Regions from separate parts of the Paenibacillus sp. FSL P2-0089 genome, predicted to be linked through region 4. Evidence: predicted binding sites of a transcription regulator. Region 4 holds the regulator's gene; each other region holds the start of a gene.
The links. The regulator Rex, encoded in region 4, represses fermentation and respiration genes when NADH is low (regulators of the CRP and FNR family bind a similar motif). The targets are predictions, from matches to a motif close to TTGTGAAATATTTCACAA.

Region 1 (5,309 bases), 2.7 Mb from region 4:
TGGCAATAGAGGGGAGAGAGTGTAACATGGGATTATTTGATGATGATTTCTATTCAACCAAGGTGTCACGGCGCAAAAGCGGCAAATCTAAATCAACCGGCGGATATGCTGACGGCAAGTGGGCTGTCCGCAAATCGAAGCGGTCGCTGGCAACCTGGCAGATCTCGCTGATCAGCTCTGTCTGCAGTGCTGTAGCGGCTGTGCTGCTGTTCAGTCTGGTAACGGGACAGTTCGCCGCTGAGAGAGCTCAGGCTCCGGTGGTTATTGATAAGGTGGCTGCGAGCAGCGCAGATCCGTATGACCGGATTATTCAGGCTGCTGCACATATCCGCCCCGCGGTAGTGAGCATCATTAATCATAAACAAGATAATAAGGAACTTAATATTCTCGATGAATCCGCGCTAGGCTCGGGAGTTATCTATAAGAAGGATGACAATAAGGCATTTATCATCACGAATAATCATGTCATTGAGGGTGCCGGCAAGCTGGAAGTGGTTACAGTAGACGGCGTGACACACAAGGCGGAGCTGGTAGGTGCCGACAAGGTGAGCGATATTGCTGTGCTCTCCATTGACGGCAAGGGAATCGACCGGATTGCTGAGATCGGGGATTCCTCCAAGCTGCGTCTGGGTGAGACTGTCATTGCCATCGGCAACCCGCTGGGGCTTGGAGATACACTGACTTCCGGCATTGTCAGCTACACAGAGCGGACGATACCGGTGTCACTGAACCAGGACGGCGTGTACGATTGGGAGCAGGAAGTGATCCAGACGGATGCGGCCATTAACGAGGGCAACAGCGGGGGCGCACTAGTGGATCTGGACGGCAAGGTGATTGGTATCAATACGATGAAGATCTCCGATACGGGGGTAGAGGGACTGGGCTTTGCGATTCCCTCCAATCATGTGGTGGATACAGCCAATGAGCTTACCTCCAAAGGCCGGATAGCCCGGTCATACCTGGGCGTCTATTCAGTGGATCTGAATAATCCTTATGTACCGCTGGCCGATGACCAGCGTAAGGAGCTCAATCTTCCGTCTCTAGTGACCGATGGGGTTGTGGTTCTGGATGCTGTGGGACCGGCGAAGGAAGCGGGTCTGCAGCTTAACGATGTGATTACCAAGTTCAACGATAAGCCGATTACCTCCACGCTGTCGCTGCGCAAATATCTGTACGATCATACCAAGATCGGCGATAAGCTGAAGATTACCTTCTACCGCAATGGTGAAGTGAAGCAGACCACAGTCCAGCTTCTTGAGAAGCCAGAGGAATAAAATTGGAAATGGCCGTATATAATAATGAGGCAGTCACGATTACGGAAACAGTTCAAGCCGTCCTTTTCAGGAAAAAAAGAAGAGGGCGGGGCTGTTTCAAGAATAAATAAATGGGGTAATTGGTAGCAATGGGTATAAATATTACAATTTATTATGACTGGTAGCCCTTACATTGGGAAGTAGTCCTTATAAGGGAAAAAACGGAGGAATTAGGATAGAACAGCTTGCCTTTGTTATTAAGGTGTGGTAACATGAAATTGTTCTTACATTGATACCTTATTCTCGCATTGAAAAGGGCTGTCAACCAAAGCTACAACCTTTCTCAATGTGTGAATTTTTTCTTTGTCTGAAGATAAAAAGAACATATTAATTTAAATTTGTGGAGGTAACACACATGCAAACAGGTACAGTTAAATGGTTCAACGCAGAAAAAGGATTCGGTTTCATCGAAGTTGAAGGCGGAAGCGACGTATTCGTTCACTTCAGCGCAATCACTGGCGACGGCTTCAAAACTTTGGACGAAGGCCAACGCGTTGAATTCAACGTTGTTCAAGGCAACCGCGGACCACAAGCCGAAAACGTTGTAAAACTGTAATTAATAGAAGGTACCGTCCCCGCTTGTGAAAGTTGGGACGGTCTTTTTTTATCATCACTTGCTTGCAACATAAAGGAAGGGAGGAACGGCAATGAACTACCGGAAAAAGCCTTTGGAGGAAGTACCGGAAGAAAATACCGCAATTTGGGCCTGTACCAATGAGGATTGCAATGGATGGATGAGGGATAATTTCGCATTTGAACATGCGCCTTCCTGCCGTCTCTGTCATTCCCCAATGGTTCGTAGCATGAAGATGCTGCCGCAATTGCTTAATTCAAATGGCGATCTCAAATCGCTTAAGAAAGGTATTTCCATTACCTAGACCAATACCTTTATGAGTCAAGACAACTATATATGCAGGACATCTTCAAGACGGTGAAACCGTCTTATTTTTTTTGCTTTTAAATGCAAAATTGTGATATTTGTCACAAATTTATTGTTTTTTTATGCCTAAACGGGGCGTATAATGTGATAATTATCACACTTTGAGTGATGGGAATTTGACAAAATAGACATAACGAAATGGGGAGAAGGAAGGGGAGAAACATGGATACAGTACTGCTGTCGCGTATACAATTTGCGTCGACGACAATTTTTCATTATTTCTTTGTGCCAGTATCGATCGGACTTGCGCTCATAATTGCCATTATGGAGACCATGTACGTAAGAAAGGGCAATGAAGAGTACAAAAGAATGGCGCAATTCTGGGGGAAGCTATTCCTGATTAACTTCGCAGTAGGTGTAGTAACAGGGATCTTGCAGGAGTTCCAGTTCGGGATGAACTGGTCGGATTATTCGCGCTTCGTCGGTGATGTGTTCGGGGCTCCGCTTGCGATTGAAGCCTTGTTGGCCTTCTTCCTGGAGTCCACGTTCATCGGAATCTGGATCTTCGGCTGGGATAAGGTATCCAAGCGGATTCATCTGTTATCCATCTGGCTGGTCGCCTTCGGAACGATGCTGTCGGCATTCTGGATTCTGCTGGCTAACTCGTTCATGCAGCATCCGGTCGGCTTCCAGATTAACAATGGCCGTGCTGAGATGAATGACATCTTCGCACTGATTACAAACGGCCAGCTGCTGGTGGAATTTCCGCATACAGTGCTTGCCGCTTACGCTACAGGCGCCTTCCTGGTAACAGGGATCAGTGCATACAAATTGCTTAAGAAGCAGGACGTTGCCTTTTTCCGAAAATCATTCGAGATTGCAGCAATTGTAGGGGTTATCTCTTCCTTCGGCGTTGCGGTTGCAGGACATGCACAGGCTCAATATCTGGTAGAGACACAGCCAATGAAGATGGCCGCATCCGAAGCGCTGTGGGGCGAGAGCGGCGACCCGGCACCTTGGACGGTGTTTGCCAATATCGATGTGAAGAACCAGACCAACAGCAATGAAGTTCAGGTTCCGTATCTGCTGAGCTTCCTGTCCTACAGTAAATTCTCCGGTGAAGTGAAGGGGATGCTGGAGCTGCAGCAGGAGTATGAAGTGGCCTATGGGCCAGGAGATTATATTCCGCCGGTCAAAACAACCTTCTGGAGCTTCCGGATCATGGTGGCTGCAGGCTCGCTGATGATACTGTTTGGGGTATACGCGATCTACCTGATGTGGCGTAAAAAGATGGACAGACCCAATACCTGGTTCATGCGCTTCATGTTCTGGGGACTGCTGCTTCCGCCGATTGCCAACACGGCCGGCTGGATTATGACAGAGATCGGGCGTCAGCCATGGACTGTATTCGGACTTATGACTACAGAAGACAGTGTATCACCTAATATTACCAGCGGACAGGTACTGTTCTCGGTGATTTCTTTTACCGCGATCTATGCCATATTGGGTGCAGTGCTAGTCGGCCTGTTCGTCAAAGTGATCAAAAAAGGTCCTTATGCTATGGATAACGAACACGGTGAATCCCACGATCCGTATAACAAGGAGGGCTAACCTATGTCACTTAATGAATTATGGTTTCTGCTGATTGCGGTGCTGTTCGTCGGGTTCTTCTTCCTGGAAGGCTTCGACTTCGGTGTAGGGATGGAGACGCAGATTCTGGCCAAGAATGATACGGAGCGACGGATACTGATCAATTCGATCGGGCCGTTCTGGGATGCGAATGAGGTATGGCTGATTACGGGTGCCGGTGCCATGTTCGCGGCCTTCCCGCATTGGTATGCTACGCTGTTCAGCGGTTTCTATATTCCGTTTGTATTTGCTCTGCTGGCGCTAATCGCCCGTGGTGTCGCCTTCGAATTCAGAGGCAAGCGCGATTCCAAGGCGTGGCAGAAAACATGGGATGTCTGCATCTTCTTCGGCAGCTTCCTACCGCCGTTCCTGCTCGCCGTGGTATTCGCCAGCTTCATCAAGGGCTTGCCGATCGACAAGGATATGCAGATGTATGCCGGATTCTTCGATATCGTCAATGCTTATACAGTGGTTGCAGGGATTACGGTTGTCCTGCTGTGTCTGGTGCACGGGTTGATGTTCACTACGCTCCGCACGCTTGGAGATCTGCAGGAACGGGCGCGTAAGCTGGCCCAGAAGCTGCTGATTCCACTGGCGGCGCTCTTGGTAGCCTTCGTTGTAATGACATATACTATGACGGATATCTTCGATAAACGCGGAACGCTGCTGTGGATTGTAGTCGTTCTCGCTGTAGCCGCTTATCTGCTGGCCGGGTATTTCATGACTAAGAAGAAGGACGGCTATGCCTTCGGGATGACTGGTGCTGTGATGGCGCTGTCTGTTGCATCGATCTTCATCGGACTGTTCCCGCGGGTGATGATCAGCTCGCTGGATCAGGCATTCAACCTGACGATTACGAATGCGGCCTCCGGCCAATATTCGCTGAAGGTGATGACGATTGTAGCGCTGACCCTGCTGCCGTTCGTGCTGGGCTATCAGATCTGGAGTTATTTCATCTTCCACAAACGGGTTCATGAGAAGGAGCATCTTGAATACTAATGGATAAAAATTTGCTTGGGTACAAAGGAGTTAAGCCTGTCTTTCTGCTGGTTGGCTTCCTGACCCTGGTGCAAAGCTTCTCCATTCTTCTGCTGGCGAAGTCGCTGGCAGAAGCTGTCTCTGCGCTGTTTGCGGGAGAACCGCTGAAGGAACAAGGGGCTAGAGCGCTCTTGTTCCTTCTTGCGTTTCTTGTGCGTCATGCCTGCGCTATGCTGATGAGCCGGGCGGCGTACCGCTTCGCGGAAGCGACCGGCAGCAGCATGCGGAGACAGATGATGGACAAGCTGTTCCAGCTGGGACCAAGGCTGGCTGGCGACCGGGGGACCGGAAATATGGTCACATTAGTGCTTGAAGGAGTAACGAAGTTCCGCACATACCTGGAGCTGATTATTCCGCGGATGGTCGGTATGGCGGTAACACCCGCTCTGCTGCTTATCTATGTATTCACCCTGGATACGTCCAGCGGTGTCATTCTTACCTTAACGATG
Region 2 (5,309 bases), 250 kb from region 4:
AAGGTGACAATCAAAATCCACTATCCTACGCCGGACCTGACCGAGGTGAGAGCGCAGGAGGATGACAAAATCAAGCGGTTCCAGGAAGTCTATCCGAACGTGGAGATCGTCAAGGACGACTGGCAGTATAATGTAAGCGAGATCGGGGTGAAGATGGCAGCGAATGAAGCGCCGACCTTCTTCAACACGTATGCCACCGAAGCTAAATTCCTGATTGAGAAGGGCTGGGTAGCCGACATCACCGATCTGTGGAATAACTATGAGTTCAAGGATCAGATCAATCCTGTGCTGCAGAACCAGTTCATCATTGACGGCAAGGTGTATGGGGTTACACAAAAGGGTTACGTCACTACAACAATGATCAACAAGAAGATGCTGGATGACAAAGGTGTAGCCGTACCTCCAATGGATTGGACCTGGGACGACATGCTGAACACAGCCAAAGGAGTGGCTGATCCCAAGAAAGGTATCTCCGGGATTGCCCCGATGGGCAAAGGCAACGAAGCCGGCTGGAACTGGACCAACTTCCTGTTCGAAGCAGGCGGGGAGATTCAGAAGATTGAGGGCGGAAAGGTGGTGGCCACCTTCAATTCCGAAGCTGGTGTTAAAGCGCTGGACTTCTATAAAAAGCTGAGATGGGAAGCCAAAGCGGTTCCCCAGGATTGGGCGCTCGGCTGGGGCGATGCTGTAGGTGCCTTCCAGCAGGGCCGTACCGCGATGGTAATGGCCGGCTCCGATGGCGTCATTGAACAGGCGCTCAATCAGGGAGGCTTCAAACCGGAGGATGTGCTGACCTATCCAATGCCTGCGGCTGAGAAGGGCGGCAAGCATACCGGTGTTCTCGGCGGCGACTATCTGGTCATCAACCCTAATGCCAGCAAGGATGAGCAGGAGATGGCCTTCCGTTATATTACCTTCGACTATTTCTCGGATAAAGGCCTGGATGCGCTCGATGCCATTCTGCAGCAGCGCAAGGCGGACGGCAAATACTTCATTCCGCCGCTTCTGGATTACTATGCTGCCGATTCCGACTTCGGCAAGAAGACCAAAGCAGTGTATGACAAATACTCTGATATTGTATATCAATACAATACAGATATTATGGCTCTGCTCGACGGCAAGCCTGAGGCGCAGTACAATACCCAGGACTACTATGCAACCATGTCCAATGTCATTCAGGAGCTGTTCGCCAAGGAAGGCACGGACTCGAAGGCCCAGCTTGATGCAGCAGCCGCAACCGTACAGAAGAAATTTTTCGATACCATTAAGGTGGAGTAGCCTGGGATGTCTCTTTCTAGACTTAGGGGAAGAGATGAATAAGGGGGGCAGCAGAGATGCTGTCTCTTTTTTTTCCTTTCAGGAAATTATGCCAATAACATTTTAAGAGGAATCCTGCCAAAAGTGCAACATTACTGCCCCAAAGAAGCGTTCTATGCTGAAATCCTGCACGAACTGCAACAAATTCAGCGCTAACGTGCTCTAAACACCGAAATTTGTGCAAATAATGCAACATTGTACTTGCAACCCGTAAAAGTTATAGAGAAATCCTGCAAAAACTGCAACATTACCATTACTGCTCCTTAAAAGCGGCGGGTGAGAGAGGCATTAGCATCGTTCACCCGCAGGGTAATTTACCGTCCTTTAAAAGGACGGCAAAGCCGTTTCCACTTGGCAGAGATTTATATTTATATTCACCGTCAGAGTGAGTCTGTAGAAGAGCGACGGATGAACCGAAGTGGAGGCTTGGCATTCATGAGCAAAATTCCCGAAGCCCAACCGGCATTGCAAGGCAAGATGGGCCATCAACGCTGCAGACTATCGTATTGCGTTCGCAGAATAGACAAATATTAATTAAATATTACATATAATGTGGAAAAAATACCGGTAAACGATCGAATGAAAGCGCTTTGAAAACAACTCAAAAAAAACTTTAAACTTTGTGAAAGATTTCACTATACAAGGTGAAAAGGATGTGCTAAGATAAATGTATAGAAAGAAACAACCTAAAAATTGACAGGAGGACGAGGGAGATGGCAGTTAAAAACGAAGTCGCCGCCCAAGTGAAACAAACCACCGCTGAAGAGTATATTCAGGTTTTGGTGGATAAAGCAAAGAAAGCCCACGAAGCGTTCATGGGCCTGGATCAAGAGCAGACAAACACAATCGTTCATGCAATGGCGCTGGCCGGACTCGACAAGCATATGTACCTGGCAAAACTGGCTGTTGAAGAAACAGGACGCGGAGTATACGAAGACAAAATTACAAAGAACATCTTCTCCACTGAATATATCTGGCACGGTATTAAGTACGACAAGACTGTAGGCGTTATTGAGGATAACGCTTATGACAGCTTCCAGAAGATTGCTGAACCAGTCGGAATCATTATGGGTATCACACCGGTAACCAATCCAACATCCACCACGATGTTTAAAGCTTTGATTTCCGCTAAGACACGTAACCCTATTATATTCGGTTTCCACCCGTCAGCGCAAGAGTGCAGTGCGGCAGCAGCCAAAATTCTGCATGATGCAGGCGTAGCAGCAGGCGCACCTGAGAACTTCATCCAATGGATTGAGCTTCCTACGATGGACAAAACAAACGCACTGATGAACAATCCGGACGTTGCACTGATTCTGGCAACCGGCGGATCGGCAATGGTCAAGGCAGCTTACAGCTGCGGCAAACCGGCACTCGGCGTAGGTCCTGGTAACGTGCCTGCTTTCATCGAGAAGAGTGCTGATATTGATCAGGCTGTAACAGACCTTATCCTGTCGAAGACTTTTGATAATGGTATGATCTGTGCTTCCGAGCAGGCAGTTATCATTGAAGAAGCCATCTTCGATCAAGTGAAAAAGAAAATGATTGCAAACGGCTGTTACTTTGTGAACAAAGAAGAAGCAGCTAAGCTGACCAGCGGCGCAATGAACGTAGAGAAATGTGCAGTTAACCCGGCTATCGTTGGCCAATCCGCTGTGAAGATCGCTGAAATGTGCGGCATTCAGGTTCCTGCCGGAACGAAGATCCTGGTAGCTGAGCTTGAAGGTGTAGGTACTAAATATCCATTGTCCGCTGAGAAGCTGAGCCCGGTTCTGGCTTGCTACAAAGTGAAGAATGCTGACCAGGGTATCGAGCGCGCAGCTCAAATCGTTGAATTTGGCGGCATGGGCCACAGCTCGGCTATCCATTCCAACAACGAAGAAGTAATCATGAAGTTCTCCAACCGTTTGCAGACCGGACGTATTCTCGTCAACTCGCCATCGACTCACGGCGCAATCGGCGACATTTACAACACTAATATCCCTTCATTGACACTGGGCTGCGGATCTTACGGACGCAACTCGGTATCGCAGAACGTCACTGCAATCAATCTGATCAACGTGAAAAGGGTGAATCGTCGTACCGTGAATATGCAATGGTTTAAAGTGCCTGACAAGATTTACTTCGAAAAGGGAGCCACTCAGTACCTGGCCAAAATGCCTGATATCACACGCGTTGCTATCATCACTGACCCTGTAATGGTTAAACTGGGGTATGTTGAAAGAGTTGAGCACTATCTGCGTCAGCGCCAGACTCCTGTAGCGATCGAAGTGTTCTCGGAAGTTGAACCGGATCCATCGACTACTACTGTAGAAAAAGGTACAGCTATGATGAACAGATTCCAGCCGGACTGCATCATCGCACTCGGCGGTGGTTCCCCAATGGATGCTGCCAAGGGCATGTGGCTGTTCTACGAACATCCGGATGCAGACTTCAACGGCCTGAAACAGAAGTTCATGGATATCCGCAAACGGGTATACAAATTCCCTAAGCTCGGCAACAAAGCGAAATTCGTTGCCATTCCAACCACGTCGGGTACAGGTTCTGAAGTAACATCGTTCGCAGTTATCACAGACAAGACAACAGGCAATAATACCAAGTATCCGCTCGCTGACTATGAGCTGACTCCAGACGTAGCAATTATTGACCCTGAGTTTGTCTACAGCTTGCCTAAGACTGCAGTTGCCGATACAGGAATGGACGTATTGACACATGCTATCGAAGCTTATGTATCTGTAATGGCCAGTGACTATACCGATGGTCTGGCAATCAAAGCCATCCAACTGGTGTTCCAGTGGCTGGAGAAATCCGCACTGCAAGGTGACAAGCTGGCCCGTGAGAAAATGCACAATGCTTCGACGCTTGCCGGTATGGCCTTTGCCAACGCATTCCTGGGGATTAACCACAGCTTGGCACACAAATGGGGCGGACAGTATCACACCGCACACGGCCGTACCAATGCGATCCTGATGCCGCATGTTATCCGTTACAATGCCAAGAAACCTACGAAGTTCGCTTCGTTCCCTAAATATTCGCACTTTGTAGCTGACGAACGGTACGCAGAAATCGCCCGTATTCTGGGATTGCCTGCACGCACTACCGAAGAAGGCGTAACCAGCCTGATCAATGCAATCCGCGACATGAACAAAAAACTCGGTATCGAAGAATCCTTCTCGGCTCTTGGTTTCGATCCTAAGGACTTCGAATCCCGTGTAGACTATCTGGCTGACCGTGCATTTGAAGACCAATGTACTACTGCCAATCCTAAAATGCCGCTGGTCTACGAGCTTGCTGATGTATACCGCAACGCATTCTACGGCAAATTCGATAACTAACTTAACGGTTGCCTGGCAAAGAATAAGGTTAAAGGTTAATATGGGACTGGATGGAAGTGACAAATATCACCGAAAGAGTGATATTTGTCACAGTCCTTTTTCAGAAAATAAACTAAAATGTTTATATAGACAACGATCCCCGTTATGAAGATGTGATTGTGAATTTTATAACAACTATTAGCCTCGGGATCACGAGACACGGGATTAACCTTCAAGCCCGCGATCTCTACAAATATAATAAATATAAATGGAGGGATTTAGCATGTCGGTGATTGAAAAAGAAGTATTAGAAGCAAAATCGGGTTGGAGAAATTTCACAAAAGGTGTCTGGGCCAAGAAAGTTGACGTTAACAACTTTATTGCCAAGAACATCAAGCCTTATGAAGGAACTGAAGATTTCCTGGTTGGACCTACCAGCAATACAACTGAACTGTGGAAGATTATCTCCCAGCTGAGCAAGGAAGAAAGAGAAAGAGGCGGCGTATGGGATGTATCCCTCGATACTGTCTCCACCATCACTTCCCACGCTCCTGGCTACATTGACAAGGACAAGGAACAGATTGTCGGCGTTCAGACTGACGCGCCTTTCAGACGTTCCATTCAGCCGTTCGGCGGTATCAAGATGATGATCGATGCTACTAAGGCATACGGCTTCGA
Region 3 (5,309 bases), 270 kb from region 4:
GCGTGTTTCAGAAATGGATTCAAGGCCCGTCCGGCTGGAAATGTATCGGTTGTGAACGGCATTGCCTGGAGCCGGTAACGGCTAAGGGAGGGAGTGGCTCAAATGCTCAGCGCCGTTTTACTTTTCATAATGGAATTAGCCAGAGCATGGTACTTCAAGCTGTGATATGGTCCATGTATGAGAATACCCGGCTGCTCCAGCCTTACTTGGGGGAGGAGGCTTTTCTGAGTGAGGAGGATATGGAGCTGATCTCTGTATATTTCGTGCCCACCTACCTTACCCCGGCACCGCTAAGCGAATTGAACAAACCGGCCAAAGAATATAAGGATAAGAACATCAGAGTGTATCAGGAATGGATCTCTGCCCCCGACCTGGTGCTGCAGTGGAACGGCGGCCTGACCGAAGGCAGATGGATGACGGGTGTATATGTGGATCATTCGCGGTTCGCCGGACTTGGCCCCTACCTGAAGGATGCGCAGGGCAAGCGGACTTACATGCAGGCGACGGTTCGATAGAAAAGGTGAAGCTCGAAAAAAGAGTTGAACTTGAAGCCAGGTCGTCGCTGCGGTGAACATTTGGACTTCCGGCCGCTATTGTGTTTGGATTTCCTGATACAAACCGCTCTTCGCGGTAGAAATCCAAACACAAAGGCGATCGCTCCGCTCCTCCTTTATTTGTACTTCTAGTCACTCACAGCAGTACAAGCCACTCTACTCCGCCCGGTTATTCCTCCGCCGGATCAAGTACACGGTGCTTAAGATGACCAGTCCTGCTGTAACGGAAATGATCAGAATCACCTTCCCGTTCGCACCGCTGTTTGCTGCTAATTGGGCGGCTGGATTCACGAAAGTAACAATAAGGATGCAGGCTGCCACCACGATCGCCAGCAGTGCACCTAGAACGTTTTTCCCTTTTGCTCCGCCCTGTGCTCCGCCCGGTCCCACATATGCACCGCTCCAGATCAGCCGTACGAGATAGGAACCCACACCCAGCATGAAAATTGCGTAATTACTAAGCGGATATTCCAGCCACTTCATTCCGTAGTTTTGCAGCGCCATGTCTGCCAGCAATAAGAATGCCATCAAAAGAAATGCCTGATTCCCCGCCTTGTGCCGCTGCTGCAATTGTCTCTCATCCAGGTTCGTTCTGCTCATCCTTCGTTCCCTCCCAAAATAATTGATCCAGCGTCTTCCCAAGGGTTACACAAATGTCAATACACAACCTCAGGGTGGGGTTGTAATCACCATTCTCAATCGCGATAATTGTCTGTCTTGTGACCCCCACGGCATCCGCCAGCTGCTTTTGCGACATGTCTTTTGCCGCTCTGGAGGCTTTGAGCCTCAGATTCTTCCCCATTCCCTCACCTCACGCATATTGTAAAATATATAAAACAAAATGTCTAGTATATTTAACATTAAAAACAAAAAGTTCGCGTTCATTAAAATTTGTTATATTCAGTGCGTACAATCACAAGTTCCGCCTAAGGCCAGTGATAAGGTGTAGAAGTGAAAAGAAGCACAAACCTACATCTAACCTGAGGAGGGGCCAACATGGCGTCCAATCAATTAAACGATACAACAATTCATCCCGGGTTCACCCCGGCAGCAATGGTCAGAGATATTGTCCTGCAGTTCCCCAAAGCAGCAGATTATTTCAAGGCACAACGGATCGATTTCTGCTGCGGAGGTGCCAAGCCGCTGGCTGAAGCCGCTGCCGAGAAGGGTCTTGACCCGGCAGCAATGGTTCAGGAGCTGAACAAGCTGCAAGAGCAGCACCCGGTTCTGGAAGAGGATACCGCCTGGAACGAGGCTTCGTCAGAGGAGCTGGTGGATTATATTGTGAACAAGCATCACCGTTACCTGCGTGAAGAGCTTCCGCTAATCAGTCAAAATGTAACCAAGGTGTTCCGCGTTCACGGTGAGGATTCACCGCACCTCGGAGAGATGCACCGTCTGTTCAATATGCTGCGTGAAGAGCTGCTGCAGCATACAGCGAAGGAAGAAGAGAGCGAATTCCCTAAGATGCTGGCCTACAATCAGAACCCAACCGAAGAAGGACTTGCGGAGCTGCGCGGACTGCTGCATAATTTGGAAGCTGAGCATGACGGGGCCGGAGAGATCCTGCGCGAGCTTCGCAGAGTAACTAATGACTACACACCGCCCGCACATGCCTGCACGACTTATCGCCTGACCTATGCCCGCCTTGAAGAACTGGAAGGCATGACTTTCGAACATGTACATCTGGAGAACAACATTTTGTTCCTGCGGTATCAATAGGACCTGCTGCAAGTTAGAAGTCCCTTCGGGGGCTTTTTACTTTTTCTTCCGGCAGAAATGATTTGAGAACCCTTCCTCTATGCGTTATCCTTAAAGAGTCTGGGAAAATACATATGAAGGCGGTGCCGTGGGATGTCCACGAAATGGATGCGCTTCATGCTGTGCCTTCTCTTGCTGGCCGCGGCAAGCGGTTGTGGCTTGGGATCAGAGAATGGCGGCAGCAGTAACGGAGGCCAAGGATTAACCTTTTCAGTCAAGGTGGGTGACAGTGAAATGGCCGGAAGCTCGGCCAGATTGCTTAACGAAGCTTACGTGCCTGGGAATTCAATAATAGAGCTGTTCAGAAAGAGCGGCGTTGTTACATTTTCAGCGGATGGAACTAGTATTCTTGAGGTGAATAAGGTCTCCCTGGGTCCGGATATGAGCTGGGAGGTTCAGGTGAACGGCAAGAAGGTTCAAGAGCTGAATACGACGCTGGAACCGGGTTCGGCCATTACGATGTCAGCAGGGCCTGCCGGAACCGGAAAGATGTTTCAGCCTGTCATCATCACGGTGAACGGGGGGAGCGAGCAGCCGGAGCTGACACATTCGCATGTGCTTTCTTTTATGCAGGATATGTCCGTCAAGGGACTGCTCAAGAACAGCGGTATGGTCCGGCTTGCCGAGGATAACCGGACGGTGCTTACTGTTATGGATTATACACCGCTCAGCAGCGAGGAATGGAGACTGAAGGTCAACGATAAAGGTCTGCTCGGTAATGGAGTGGACATGAAGCTCAGTCCGCAGGACAAGCTGGAGATCTCTCTGGTACTGAAATAAGTGAATGAATTATAGGAGTGAGATCGTGTATCAAATGAATGGATATCTGTGCGAAACTGCATGGGTATCCGTTTTTTTTGGACAGGAGAAGTCATCTCCACTTGTGTGAAAAAATTCACATACCGTGTGACTGTGGTCACACTTGTCATGGAATTGGGGACAGTATAATTTCTCTATCAGGTAAAGTTATTGAAGAAATCAGAGTTTCTGAAGGAGGGTCTACCAGTGGCAGCGGAAAGAGAAAAGTTAGTGCTGATTGGGAATGGCATGGCGGGAGTAGGCACTATTGAGCAGATTCTGAAGCTGGGCGGCGCTTATGATATTACTGTCTTCGGCAGTGAGCCGCATCCCAACTATAACCGGATTATGTTGTCCTATGTACTTGAAGGCAGCAAAACAATTGAAGACATCATTCTCAACGATCTCGGGTGGTATGAAGATAATCATATTACACTGCATACCGGCACGACGGTTACCCGGATCGATGAACAGAACAAACTCATATTGACCGATAATGGACTGGCGGTTCCTTACGATAAAGCAATTATTGCCACAGGCTCGAATTCTTTCATTCTCCCCGTACCCGGCAGCACCAAGGATGGGGTAGTCGGCTTCCGCGATATCGCGGACTGTGATGCGATGCTGGCAGCAGCGAAGCAGTACCGCACGGCGGCTGTAATCGGCGGAGGATTGCTAGGTCTTGAAGCTGCGAAGGGCTTGGTCAATCTGGGCATGGAGGTTACCGTTGTGCATCTGCTGGAGGATCTGATGGAGCGTCAGCTGGACCGTACCGCTTCTTCCATGCTACAGGCAGAGCTTACGCGTCAAGGTGTGAAATTCGCCATGGGCAAGCAGACGGTCGAACTGACCGGCGAAGAACGGGTGACCGGTCTGCGCTTCAGTGACGGCAGTGAACTGCCCGCAGAGTTTGTAGTGATGGCTGTTGGAATCAAGCCGAATGTCCAGCTTGCCAAGGACAGCGGAATCACCGTTAACCGCGGGATCGTAGTTGACGATTATATGCAGACTTCTATGGCAGATGTGTATTCTGTTGGCGAATGTACAGAGCACCGAGGAACCTGTTACGGACTCGTCGCACCGTTATTCGAGCAGGGCATGGTTCTCGCCAAGCATCTGTCCGGTGTTCAGACTCCAGGCTATGAAGGTTCAGTTGTAGCAACCAAGCTCAAAATTTCCGGGGTAGATGTATTCTCCGCTGGTGAATTCACCGAAACGCCGGAGCATACCGTCATTTCTGCCAAGGATGAATGGAAGCGAACCTACAAGAAGATTTTGCTTAAGGATAATGTAATTGTCGGTGCCGTCTTGTTCGGTGATGTAACGGAATCTGCCAACCTGCAGAAGCTTGTGAAAAACAGCACAGAGATGACTAATGAAATCTATGATGAGGTTATGGGCACAAGCTGCTGCGGCGGAGGCGGAGCCAAGAAGGGCATGTCCGTTGAAGCGATGGCCGATGAAGAAATCGTCTGCGGCTGCAACGGCGTAACCAAAAAAGCGATTGTGGATGCTGTTACGGAGAACGGCTTCACTACGGTGGATGAGATCAAAGCCTGCACGGGGGCAACCCGCTCCTGCGGCGGCTGTAAGCCGGTGGTGGAGCAGATTCTGCAATTCGTTCTCGGAGACAGCTTCCAGCAGAGTGCCAAGCAGGGGATTTGCAGCTGCACCTCGCTTAGCCGGGATGAGATCGTAGCCGAGATTACGGCTAAAGGCCTCCGGACCACCAAGGAAGTCATGCATGTCCTGGAATGGAAACAGGCAGAAGGCTGTTCGAAATGCCGCCCTGCAGTGAACTATTATCTGGGGATGATCTATCCTGACACACACGAGGACGAGAAGGAATCCCGGTTCGTCAATGAACGGATGAGCGCCAATATTCAGAAGGACGGAACTTATACAGTTATACCGCGGATGTATGGCGGGGTGACCACTCCTGAGGATTTGAAGCGGATTGCCGATGTGTCCCTGAAGTATGATGTGAAGGTTGTGAAGGTAACGGGCGGACAACGTCTTGACCTGATCGGTGTCAAAAAAGAAGATGTACCTAAGGTGTGGGAGGAGCTGGATATGCCGTCCGGCTATGGTTATGCGAAGTCGCTGCGTACGGTAAAAACTTGCGTGGGTTCGCAGTTCTGCCGCTTCGGTACACAGGATTCCATGGGCATGGGCGCTATGCTGGAACGCAAGTAC
Region 4 (5,309 bases):
CCTGCACCGCGAATGTACGGTAAGAATACCAGCCACCAAACAATAATGCAGCAGACAGCAGAGACGTTAGCAGTACAGGCACAAGACGAAGTTTCAAGAAACGTCCTCCTCTCAATAATGACCGAGCATAACTCTATAATAAAGACCAGCCAGCGTGTCTAGCGCCCATCCGAGACTGACATGCTCTTAAGCATGTCTTAGTACAAGTAGTAGTATATCATAGGTGTATATACGATTTTACATAAAGTTGTGAATATATTTAAAATTTTTGATACTAATTTCTGGATGTTTCAATAGATAATCATTTTAGACCGGCCAACTGTTACTCCAGATTACGCTTGATTTCAGCCATCATATATTCTGCAAAATCAGTTAATTCGCGCGGTTCATAGCCTTCGGCGACTGCCGCACCGCAATATTCCTTCAGACACTGTCTAAGCAAGCCGTGATAGACTTCCGGCAACTGCTGCAGCCCCCACTCCCTGGTGATTTCTTAATATGCAAAATCCGCCGCCAGATCAGCATCCTCAAAGCCGCCGCACACATAATTCTCATCAGTTCTGTACCGCTCTAAATGCGCTTCCGAATGACGATCAGCAGATCAATTTCGCTTTAATCATCCAAATGTGCTAAAATTTCCTATTTCATCTTCCTCGACATATATGTAGGTTAGCGCTAGCAGACGAGGTATACACTCCGTATATCAATTGATGTATCTCAAACTTTTCAACATGATGGATAAAAAAACGGAGGAACAGATAATCTGTCCCCCCGTTTTTATTCTGCCGCTCACCGCTTAGCTTAACGGTTCGGCAGGCTGTACCCCTCACCGATGGCGCTGCCATCCTTGAAGCGGTAGAAGTTGTAATAGAATCGCCCGTCTTTTTTGTAAAATAGCTGCCAGGCATATTCCCCGTTGTATACACCGGGCAGCAGCCGTTCGATCGTAATATCCGGCAGCTGGGCGGCTATGATTCCGCGCATTTTCTCTTCTGAGGTGCCATTGCTCAGTTCCTCAGCATACAGGTCGTTGTCGCCTCCGGCAGGCTTGCCCTCCAAGGTGAAACGGACCCACACCATCAGCTCGGTCCCTGCTTCATTTTTACCGGTCAGCACCCAATAGATCTCATTCTCATTCCAGACAGATTTCTGAGCCTTGGTTACCTCTGTTAGTCCGGCACGCGCCCGGGCCAGCTCCTTGGCCTCACTCCGCTCGTTCCACTGGTCCTTCATAATGTAGGCATAGAACTGGCTTAGTCCGAACAGAAGGAGCAGCACCACGGTAATCCCCAGCCAGATCCATTTTCTCCTCTTCTTCTTCACCACGCTGCTTCCTTTCCCGTTCCCCTGAATTACCGTTTAAGCAGGCTCTCGAACGTCTCCTGTGCTTTGCGGCGGATGGCTTCTTCATCAAGTGTCAGGCATTGTCCATGCTTCACAACCTGCTGGCCGTTCACCCATACATGCTCCACATCCTTGGCACTTGCCGAATATACGGCATGGGAGAGCAGATCGGTATGCGGCAGCAGATGAGGCTGGTCAATATCAAGTGCGATGAAGTCGGCCTTCATTCCTGCTGCAAGCCGGCCTACCCCGCTTAGGAAAATAGACTGAGCCCCATACTCCGTAGCCATCAGAAGCGCCTCAGGAGCCGGTACCGCTGTAGGATCACCGCTTACACCCTTGTGGATCAGAGCCGCCAGCCTCATCTCTTCGAACATATCCAGATTATTGTTACTTGCCGCTCCGTCTGTACCCAGGGAAACCTTAACCCCGGCTCGCAGCAGCTCAGGAACACGCGCAACACCACTCGCCAGCTTAAGGTTACTGCCGGGGTTATGCGACACGCCAACGTTATAGCGGGCCAGAATCCCAATCTCTTCATCATTCAGATGAACCCCGTGGGCAATGAGCGAAGGACGGGTGAACATCCCGAGCTTCTCCAGATGCGCGACCGGACGCAGGCCGTAGTCGGCCACGTTCTGTTCCACTTCATGGCGCGTCTCGGACATATGGGTGTGCATTGGCAGGTCCAGATCATGGGCAGCCTGCACAAACTTCATGAAAAACTCTGGAGGACAGGTGTACGGGGCGTGCGGTGAGAGCATGGACGTAATTCTGCCGTCAGCCTTGCCGTGCCAGTTACGGGCAAAAGCAATCGCCTCAGCGAGCTTCGCTTGCTGTACCTCTTCCGGGCACAGCCCAATTACGCCGCGCATTAACACCGCACGAATACCGGACTGCTCGGTCACTTCCGCTACCCGGTCCATATGATCATACATATCGAGGAAGGTGGTTGTGCCGCCCTTCAGCATCTCCAGCACGGACAACGAGGTTCCCCAATATACATCATCACCAGTGAATTTCTCTTCCATCGGCCACATCTTCTCCTGCAGCCAAGTCTGAAGCACCATATCGTCGCCGTACCCGCGCAGCAGTGACATTGCAGTATGACCATGGGTATTGACCAGACCAGGCATGAACAGCAGACGGCTGCCGTCTACGACCTGTGCGCCATCCTCCACTACCGGCTCAGCTTCACCTATGTAAGTAATCAAATCATTCTCCAGGGTCATGTACCCGCTCAGTACCGGCTTGTCACTGCCCGGAACCAGGAAGTGCCCATTCTTGATTATCGTGATCTTACTGCTCATCTTCAGCCTCATCCTTTCCATCATGCAGATAATAGGCCAAGCTCTGCAGATCTGTGGTGAAATCTGCGGCATGAATCCGGATATTGGCAGGCGTCTTGAGAATAACCGGTGCGAAGTTCAGAATCGCCTCGATACCGGAATCGACAAGAATATCAGCTACGTTCTGGGCTTCGCTGTCGGGCACGGTAATAATCCCGATCCGGATGCCCTGCGAGCGGATTGTACTGCTTAGCTCCTCCATCGGCTGCACAACCAGCGAGTTGATCTGCTGGCCCACCTTCGGCGGGTAGGCATCGAAGATGGCAGTAATCTTCATCGTATCCTTCAAGTAAGCGTTGTAGTTAGACAAGGCATGACCGAGATTACCGGCTCCAACCAGTGCAACATTAATTTGCTGGTCAAGCTTCAGGATATGGCGGATCTTCTCAATCAGATAAGATACATCATAGCCGATGCCTTTTCTGCCAAAATCACCGAAATAAGCCAAATCCTTGCGGATCTGGGCGGGATTCAGATCAAGCTTCTGGCCCAGCTCCTGAGAAGAGACTGTGGAGATTTCACGTTTTTGGAGATCGTTCAGGAAACGCAGGTACACTGGGAGCCTGCGCACGACGGCCTCCGATATTTTATCCGATTTCATGTATTCTCCTCCTTAAAAGTTTTGTTAGCCTACACTTCATTCCGTACAATTATAGCAACCGTGCCCCGCCGCCTGCCGGAGTGGCAGGACAGGCGGGAACGGATCTTCAGGATAATCATGACTTATTAATAATAGCAATAGCAGATGAATTAGGAAACCCCGCCGTCATCCAGCCATTCGGCAATTCTCGGGACCATCTGCTCGGTGAGCATATGCTCCATCTTGGGACCGGGGAGCGAGTACAGGAAGTACTTTCCGTAATGCGATTCAATGACTCTGGTATCGTACACAATTACGATGCCCCGGTCCTGCGCCGTGCGGACCAGCCGCCCGAAGCCCTGCTTGAAGCGGATGACAGCCTGCGGCACGGACAGCTTCATGAACGGATTCTTCTTCTGTGCCTGAAGCAGCTCTGACTTCGCTTCTGCCAGCGGGTGATTCGGCGGCTGGAACGGCAGTCTGACAATCGCCAGGCAGGTCAATGCTTCTCCCGGGATATCCACCCCTTCCCAGAAGCTGCTGGTACCCAGCAAGACCGAAGCCGGGCTGTCCTGGAAGCGGCGGATCAGCTTGCTCCGGCTGCCGCCTTCCACACCTTGTCCGAGCACCGCGATATCCTGTGAGGCAAGTGCCTCCTTCAGCGGTTCATACACCTGACGCAGCATCTTGTAGGAGGTGAACAGCACCAGCATCCGTCCCCGTGTAGTTACAGCTGTCTCGGCAAGGGAGTGCACGAGGGTGTCCACAAAGCGGGCATCCCCAATACTCCCCTTGACGCTCGGGAAGTCCCGGGGGATGACCAGGAGAGCCTGCTCACGATACTTGAATGGCGACGGAAGCAGTGCAGTCATCAGACGCCGCTGCTCTGCAGCCTCGCCAAGCCCCAGGTTATCAATCATGAACTGGAAGGATTTATCCACGGATAAGGTGGCCGAGGTCAGGATAATGCTCTTCTTCTTATCGAAGAACAGCTCCCTGAGCTGGGTGCTGACATCTACAGGAACAGCATACATTTGCAGCGACTTGCCCTTATAATTACCGCTTCCCTCCAGCCAATACACGATATTCTCATCGTTCAGACTCATGAAGAAGCGGATCTGCTCTCTAATGGATGCCAGATCCTTGAATAACCCGCCGATATCGGTCACAAGACTGTCTGAGGAGGATTGGCTGTCCGTGTCTCGCATCTCACTGAGCATTTTGTCGCCCTTGCGGATGATATCGCTCAGACTGAGGTTCAGTGTATTCTCAAGGGCAGCCAGCTCCTCCCAATCCTTCGGCTTCTTGCCCGGCTGCAGGCGTGCCACCAGCTGGCCTGCTTCACCGGCCCCGGCATCGCTGCGCTCAGGCAGCAGGCTGAAGAGCCGGTCGCTGAGCGCATCCCAGGACTCCTTCACCGTCAGCAGATCGGGATAGATCCGGTCGATCACGCCGCTCCATTCGGAAGCCTGCTCACTGCCCGAAGACTGCAGACTCTGGCGGAGGGCAGGCAGCTGCCCGCTCCGGCTATCCTTATAGAGTCGGGTGAGGGTATGGGCGAATGTGAAATATTTCATCTGCATGCCAAGATGCTTGCCGGCAATATCCTCCAGATGATGGGCTTCATCAATTACAAGATGGTCGTAAGCCGGAAGAAGCTGATGCCCGGCTTTGACATCTGCGAACAGCTTGGAGTGATTGGTGACTACCACATCGGAGATCCCGGCTTCATGCTTGGCCCGGTGGTAATAGCATTTGCGGAACCAGGGACAGGCGCGTCCCAGGCAGGAGTCAGTATCACTGGCTACAGTCTCCCAGAAATCGCCGCCCCGTCCGCTTAAGTTAAGCTCCTCATCATCGCCGGTCGTCGTCTGAGTCAGCCAAACGAGCATTTGCGCAGCGGTGAGCGCTTCTTCCCTTGGACTCGTAAAGTCCTTTTTGTTCATTCGATGTTCGAACTTGCGCAGACACAAATAGTGCCCTCTTCCCTTAAAGATGGAGGCCTTGAACGGGAACGGCACAACGCTGGTTAAGAG

Region 1: NST69_RS31235 (cytochrome ubiquinol oxidase subunit I) is a predicted target of Rex. The motif match lies at 2,283-2,300, and genes of this name have one in related genera.
Region 2: adhE (bifunctional acetaldehyde-CoA/alcohol dehydrogenase) is a predicted target of Rex. The motif match lies at 1,938-1,955, and genes of this name have one in related genera.
Region 3: nirB (nitrite reductase large subunit NirB) is a predicted target of Rex. The motif match lies at 3,199-3,216, and genes of this name have one in related genera.

Annotation. Positions count from the first base shown of each region.
Region 1 covers NZ_CP152006.1:7,315,005-7,320,313, reverse strand. The annotation lists gene NST69_RS31250 (trypsin-like peptidase domain-containing protein) at 27-1,274, shown strand; gene NST69_RS31245 (cold-shock protein) at 1,669-1,869, shown strand; gene NST69_RS31240 (cold-shock protein) at 1,961-2,191, shown strand; gene NST69_RS31235 (cytochrome ubiquinol oxidase subunit I) at 2,416-3,804, shown strand; gene cydB (cytochrome d ubiquinol oxidase subunit II) at 3,808-4,821, shown strand; gene cydD (thiol reductant ABC exporter subunit CydD) at 4,821-5,309, shown strand, end outside.
Region 2 covers NZ_CP152006.1:4,820,175-4,825,483, reverse strand. The annotation lists gene NST69_RS20375 (extracellular solute-binding protein) at 1-1,278, shown strand, start outside; gene adhE (bifunctional acetaldehyde-CoA/alcohol dehydrogenase) at 2,031-4,652, shown strand; gene pflB (formate C-acetyltransferase) at 4,915-5,309, shown strand, end outside.
Region 3 covers NZ_CP152006.1:4,842,529-4,847,837, reverse strand. The annotation lists gene NST69_RS20475 (hypothetical protein) at 1-515, shown strand, start outside; gene NST69_RS20470 (DUF6773 family protein) at 711-1,154, opposite strand; gene NST69_RS20465 (helix-turn-helix transcriptional regulator) at 1,132-1,356, opposite strand; gene ric (iron-sulfur cluster repair di-iron protein) at 1,581-2,276, shown strand; gene NST69_RS20455 (hypothetical protein) at 2,409-3,095, shown strand; gene nirB (nitrite reductase large subunit NirB) at 3,321-5,309, shown strand, end outside.
Region 4 covers NZ_CP152006.1:4,572,898-4,578,206, forward strand. The annotation lists gene NST69_RS19145 (hypothetical protein) at 1-97, opposite strand, end outside; gene NST69_RS19150 (aminoglycoside adenylyltransferase domain-containing protein) at 323-490, opposite strand; gene NST69_RS19155 (DUF5590 domain-containing protein) at 802-1,323, opposite strand; gene NST69_RS19160 (amidohydrolase) at 1,353-2,654, opposite strand; gene NST69_RS19165 (redox-sensing transcriptional repressor Rex) at 2,644-3,294, opposite strand; gene dinG (ATP-dependent DNA helicase DinG) at 3,444-5,309, opposite strand, start outside.